DNA from 3 places in the Bacillus sp. V33-4 genome. Region 3 is predicted to be linked to each of the others. Evidence: predicted binding sites of a transcription regulator. Region 3 holds the regulator's gene; each other region holds the start of a gene.
What was found. Region 3 encodes LexA, which represses DNA repair genes until DNA is damaged. Its sites were predicted from a motif close to CGAACATATGTTCG; they were not measured.
Positions count from the first base shown of each region.

Region 1: the regulator LexA is predicted to act here: its motif matches at 912-925, upstream of CVD23_RS11475 (DNA polymerase IV).
Region 2: the regulator LexA is predicted to act here: its motif matches at 1,042-1,055, upstream of CVD23_RS11545 (Y-family DNA polymerase).

Region 1 covers NZ_PGVC01000029.1:63,101-65,374, forward strand. The annotation lists gene CVD23_RS11465 (M20/M25/M40 family metallo-hydrolase) at 1-236, shown strand, start outside; gene CVD23_RS11470 (chemotaxis protein CheW) at 369-845, shown strand; gene CVD23_RS11475 (DNA polymerase IV) at 980-2,266, shown strand.
Region 2 covers NZ_PGVC01000029.1:77,235-79,508, forward strand. The annotation lists gene CVD23_RS11530 (SDR family NAD(P)-dependent oxidoreductase) at 1-62, shown strand, start outside; partial or broken gene CVD23_RS11535 (maltose acetyltransferase domain-containing protein) at 128-690, shown strand; gene CVD23_RS11540 (YqzH family protein) at 756-941, opposite strand; gene CVD23_RS11545 (Y-family DNA polymerase) at 1,122-2,274, shown strand, end outside.
Region 3 covers NZ_PGVC01000018.1:48,009-50,282, forward strand. The annotation lists gene CVD23_RS07155 (DUF4257 domain-containing protein) at 1-327, opposite strand; gene lexA (transcriptional repressor LexA) at 612-1,235, opposite strand; gene yneA (cell division suppressor protein YneA) at 1,396-1,713, shown strand; gene CVD23_RS07175 (YneB family resolvase-like protein) at 1,728-2,274, shown strand, end outside.

The sequences.
Region 1 (2,274 bases), on a different contig from region 3:
ACCATGTTGTTGAAATAGCCAAAAAAGCAGCCGCAAGAATCGGCCGCAGCTGCGAACTCCAAAAAAGCGGGGGCGGCAGCGATGCCAACGTGATCGCCGGTTTCGGCATCCCAACGGTCAATCTCGCTGTCGGTTATGAGGAAATTCATACAACTAACGAGCGGATGCCGATTGAAGAGTTAAACAAACTTGCAGAAATGGTGATTGCCATTATCGCGGAAGTAACTGAAGCTTAACCAATGAGGGAGCCATTGTGGTTCCCTTTTTTTATATAAAAATTCCTATTTACTATAGACAAATGACCTAGGTAATTTGTAATATAAAAGGTAGGTAAATATTGGTGTGTTTATATAATAGGGGGAATGAGCGTGAGTGAAATAAAAAAAGTGGTTGTTTTTCAGGTGGGAAGTGAAGATTATGCGATCCCAATCGAAAATGTTATTTCCATCGAAAAAATGGAGGGGGCAACGCCGATTCCCCACCTTCCGGAATATGTAAACGGGATTGTTAAGGTAAGAGGAGAATTAATACCTGTCATCGACTTTGAAAACATTTTATATAAGCGCAGTTTGGAGATCACTGAGCAAACAAGATTAATCGTCCTGCAAACAGATGATCTGGCGCTTGGCGTACTTGTGAAAGATGCGAAAGAAATTCTCGATATCCCGTCCGATGATCTAAAGCAGATCGGCTTAATCGCCTATCAAAAGACAAATTACTTCACCGGTGTAGCCAATCTGGATCAGCGTCTTATCACGATTATCGATCCATCCATTCTAGTCCAGTCGCTTGAAGGGATCAAAGAGATTCGAGAACATATGCAGGGTCAGGCACAAACAAATTAATTTTCAAACAGGAAACAGCTCTTCGATTGGGCTGTTTTTTTTAATTGGCCTAAAAAGCGCTGGTCAAGAACGTGTGTTTGTGAATGATTTCTGGTAAAATAAAGACAGAATCCGAAAATCAGGGAAGTGCCGGCATGAAAGAGATGTATCCAAAAAAGGGCCGAGTCATTTTGCACGTAGATATGAACAGTTTCTATGCTTCTGTGGAGATGGCATATGATCCATCTTTGAAGGGGAAGCCGCTTGCGATTGCCGGCAATGTTGAAGAACGGCGCGGCATTATTGTAACCTGCAGCTATGAGGCAAGGAAATTCGGCGTTAAAACAACGATGACTTTATGGGAAGCCCGCAAGCTTTGTCCACAGCTGATTGTCAAAAAGCCGAATTTTGAAAGATATCGGGCCGCTTCAATTGGAATGTTCGAGATCCTGCGGCAATTTTCCGACCTCGTCGAGCCGGTTTCAATCGATGAAGGGTATATGGATATCACGGAAAGCCATGAACTTGGCGAACCGCTTCTAATAGCCGAAACGATCCAAAACAGGATTTATGAGCAGCTTGACCTGCCCTGCAGCATCGGGATTGCTCCGAATAAATTTCTTGCCAAAATGGCATCCGATATGAAAAAACCAATGGGGATTACAATCCTAAGAAAGCGCGATGTACCAAAAATTCTCTGGCCACTGCCTGTCGGGGAGATGTATGGGATCGGTAAAAAGACGGCTGAAAAATTAGCTGCAATTGGAATTCACACAATTGGCGATCTCGCGGCCGCAGATCTGATTCCTTTGAAGAAGCACCTCGGGATTAATGGAGCGAGGCTGAAAGAACGCGCGAACGGCGAAGACCGCAGGCCCGTTGACCCTGAATCTGTGTCCGATTTTAAAAGCGTCGGCAATTCGACGACCCTTCCAAAGGATGTCGCCAATCAGCAGGCTCTTCTTCATGTTCTTGAAGGCCTGTCCGAAAAGGTGGCAATCAGGCTGAAGAGAAAGCAGGTTGTCGCGGCAAACATTGCAGTGACAATCCGCTATAAGGACAGAAAAACCATTACGAGAAGCAGAAAGCTCGACAACCCGATCAGCCGCAAAGAGGAAATACATTCTGCGGCCGGACAGCTTTTTTTAAAGCATTGGAACGGTGACCCGGTCAGGCTGTTGGGAGTCACCGGGACAGATCTTCAGGAAAAAGGACAGGCAATCAAACAGCTTGATCTATTTTCGTTTGAAGAAGACGCTAAAAAGGAGCCCCTGCTGCAAACGGTTGAAAAGCTGAGGGAGAAATATGGCAAACATATCATCGAACATGCAGGGTCACTGGCGGACAAGGACGGACAGAATCCGAAAATTGGCACAGATACAAGCTTCAACAAAGATTTTTTGCATACATTTCCGAGTGAGCAAGATAAAAAAAATGAATAAAGCATCAG
Region 2 (2,274 bases), on a different contig from region 3:
TTTACGCGTTGTTCCCGAGGCTGTTTGAGCGCCTTGGCAAGAGAGCTTTTAACCAGAAATAGCCGATCGTTTTTCCGGTTCACGACAACTGTCGCGGGAAACTAAAAAGCATAGGTAGGTGGTTTAAATGAGTTCTGAAAAGAAAAAAATGCTGAACGGCGAGCTGTATGTTGCGTCCGATCCTGTGCTTGTGAAAGAACGCGAATACGCCCGAAAGCTTACCCGTCTATACAACGAAACTTTGGAAACAGAGTATGATAAGAGAACGTCGATCTTAAAGGAACTGTTTGGATCTACTGGGGAAAATCTCTTCGTTGAACCATTTTTTCGCTGTGATTACGGCTACAATATTCATGTCGGTGAAAATTTTTATGCCAATTTTGATTGCGTCATATTGGATGTGTGCGAGGTTCGGATCGGCGAAAATTGTTTTATGGCGCCTGGCGTCCATATTTACACGGCAACCCATCCACTCGATCCATACGAGCGCATCGCCGGGACTGAATACGGAAAGCCTGTTACAATGGCAGCAATGTCTGGATTGGCGGACGGGCGGTTATTGCTCCCGGGGTGACTATCGGTGACAACGCTGTTATTGCAGCCGGAGCTGTTGTGGTAAAAGATGTGCCGGAAAACACGGTGGCAGGTGGCAATCCCGCTAAAATAATCAAGGCGATCGATGTAAAATAATCTGGCTGATGCATTGCGCATCGGCTTTTTTTAGTTATCGTTTATGCCGTTTTGGCATGCGAAATTTAACCGGTTAAATACTCATAAACGACATCATTCACAATATCATGCAGATCTACGTCTGCTTCCTCCTGTTTTTGCCCGACAATTTTTTGATATAAATTATCGTAATCTTCTTCACTCAGCGGCAGCTCATGCTGGTATTGCCGCAAGCAATTTTGAATCATTTTAAAAATAAATTTTTTATCCATGTCGTTACACCTCGAATTGATTATAACGCTTTTCCAAAAAAGAATCAGGCTGGCACGAAAGTCGATTTCAAGAAATTCGTCGTAAAATTTCCATTGAATAAGAACGTCTATTCGCTTAATATAATGGGTACAATGAAATGGAACAAACGTTCTGTAATTATAGAAAATGGAGGAGCGTTCATGGTCAATTACAACGAGATGCCGCACAAACAGATTTTATGCATTGACATGAAAAGCTTTTATGCAAGCTGTTCTGCTGTCATGCAAGGCCTTGATCCGCTTAATTGTTATTTGGCGGTCATCAGCCATTTGGAAAACCCCGGCAGTATCGTGCTCGCTGCTTCACCGCGTTTAAAAAAGGAGTTCGGTGTAAAAACCGGTTCGCGGCTGTTTGAAATTCCGAATGATCCGCGCATTATTCTCGTCGAACCACAGATGGCTACATATATGCGCATTTCCACCGAAATTACCCGCGTATTTCACCGCTACGTTCCGAAAGAATCGATTCATACGTACAGTGTCGATGAAAGTTTTATCCAGGTAGATGGAGTGACCAACATCTTTGGCGATGCAACGACAATTGCCAGAAAAATAAGAGATGATATTGAACGCGAATTTCAGCTTACCTGTGCGGTTGGGATTGGACCGAACATGTTGATGGCAAAGCTTTGCCTCGATCTTGAAGCGAAAACAAACGGAATTGCGGAGTGGACGTATGATGACGTACCGGAAAAGCTTTGGACGGTGTCTCCATTAAGCAAAATGTGGGGAATCGGCAGACGGATGCAGAAAAATCTCAATGGGATGGGGATTTTTACGGTCGGGCAACTGGCCCGCTATGATTTGAAAAAGCTTGAAAAAAAGTTTGGGATTATCGGGAATCAGCTTTATTATCATGCCTGGGGAATCGATTTTTCCGATATTGGCGCCCCGATTATGGAAGGGCAGCTTAGCTATGGGAAAAGCCAGATTCTGCTCCGCGATTATAAAGAGGAGGATGAGATTAAAAGTGTGATATTAGAAATGTGCGAGGAGGTTGCAAAACGAGCGCGTGATGAAAAAAAGGCCGGGAGAACGGTCAGTTTCGGTGCCGGCTACAGCGAGGATGAATTTGGCGGCGGCTTTTACCGCTCGAGGACGATGAAGGAGCCGACAAATGTGACGATGCAACTTTACCGGGTCTGCCTTGAGCTTTTCGATGAACATTATGAAGGGAAAACAGTCCGGCAAATTTCGATCTCACTTGGGAATATGGTTGATGACGATCATCTGCAGCTCAGTTTATTTAATGCTGACAAAGGGAAAAAGCGTGATTTGGGCTATGTTGTTGACA
Region 3 (2,274 bases):
TTATTCTTTTTTGCAGTTGTCCGGTTTTTTTTCGGGCAAAGAGTCTTGCTGCTCCTGCCATTGTATTAATTCTAATTTTCTGATCAGCGCTTCTCCACCTAACCCGGCGACAATCGAAATAAAGAGAACGTTCAACACTGAATTGATCCCCGAAGATAAAACGAGAAGAGCTGCCGACATTGCCCCCGTTAGAAAGTCCTCAAAAAACCCTAAATAAATAAATTTCTTTGTTTTCCGTGGCATGATCATTTTGCCCTTGCTTTTAACATGTCCAATAACCCCGGCAAGCCCACCAAATAACGTTGCGAAGACAATGTTTTCATACATACTTCCTTCACACTCCCACGGTCGAATATTTGGAAAGACCCTAGGTTAATTCTTGCTGTATATTTATTATAATTGTTTTCCTTTCTTGATAATATATGTAAATATATCGAATTTTCTGATTAATTTTTGTGGTCCATGATTACTATAAATGGCAAGAGACTGGATATAAAGATTCATTTCTGCCTTTTTTGTAACCTTTTGCACTAAGATATATTTAGTTGGCAAGAATAGTGTCACCAAAAAGCCAAAGCAAGCCATTCGGCTTGCTTTCTTTAACAAATAAATTAATGGATATGGCGGTATACACCGATTACCCTTCCAAGTATCGAGACATGGCGGAGGATGATCGGTTCCATGGTGGAATTTTCAGGCTGGAGGCGAAAAAAGTCCTTCTCTTTAAAAAAACGTTTTACCGTCGCTTCATCTTCTTCCGTCATTGCTACGACAATGTCCCCATTATTTGCGGTTTGCTGCTGCTTCACAATCACATAGTCGCCATCAAGAATCCCTGCTTCTATCATACTATCACCCATGATTTCAAGCATAAATACGTGATCATCCGCCGGAGCAAGCCGTTCGGGAAGTGGGAAGTATTCCTCAACATTTTCAACGGCTGTAATCGGCAGACCGGCTGTTACTTTACCGACAATCGGGACACTTCTCACATTAATCTGCGGAATGTGTGCTGCTTCATCTAACTCAAGTATCTCAATTGCACGCGGCTTTGTAGGGTCACGGCGAATGAGTCCTTTGCTTTCAAGCCGTGCAAGATGACCATGGACGGTTGAGCTGGAAGCAAGTCCTACTGCCTCGCCGATTTCCCGTACGGAAGGGGGATATCCCTTTTTTTTCACTTCTTCTTTAATAAAAGAAAGTATATCTTGTTGGCGTTTCGATAGTTTTGGCATAACTATGCACCTCGTTATGGTTATTGTTGAATTAAGTATAGCATGTATGTGGACAGTATACAAACATAAGTTCGAGTTTTTTTGTTGACATGAAACAAACGTTCGATTTATAATCAATTTAACAAATACGAACATATATTCTGAAATGGAGTGTTTTGAAATGGAAACGATGAGAAAACTATGGTCCAACTACTATTTTGCTATCCTGCTTATTTTGTTTAGTTTTGCTACAGCTTTATTAATTAACGGACCCGACGAAGGCGAAAACTATATGAAAATTAAAGTGGCGGAAGGCGACACTTTATGGACGCTATCGAACGAATTCTCAAATGAACACTCATTGTCGCCACAACAATTTGTCAGTTTAGTAGAAACGCTTAACGGTATCAGCGGGGATCTAATTTATCCTGGAGATGAAATTGTGATTCCCGTAGGTGAATCACCGGCGGATGATATTAAAATTTATGCCGGTGAATAAGGAGCATTAAAAAAATGAATGCTATTCTTTACAGCCGGGTCAGCACGACCAAAGAATCCCAGGAAACTTCCTTGCTGAGGCAAGAAGAAGAGTTAATCAATCTTGCTGAAAAATACAAATATCATATTATTGCTTCTATTAAAGAACGAGCAAGTGGTTATGAACTCGACCGGGAAGGAATCCTTCAACTACTCACCATCATCAAGCACAGCGATATTGACGCAGTTCTTATCCAGGATGAAACGAGGCTTGGGAGAGGCAACGCGAAAATAGCACTCCTGCACTGCATCTTCAAAGAAGGCGTGAAAATTTACAGCATAGCTGACAACGGTGAACTGCAATTGTCAGAGTCGGACTCAATGGTATTAAAAATAGTTGGCATGGTTGAGGAGTATCAACGGAAAATCCATAATATAAAAATAAAAAGAGGGATGGTCCGTGCCGTCAGCAAAGGGTACCGTCCTGAAAAGAATTTGAAAAACCTTGGCGTGAACTCAGGCAGAGACCGAATTGAGGTACCTATTGAGGAAATTGTTCGTCTGCGGAAAAACGGGCTGACTT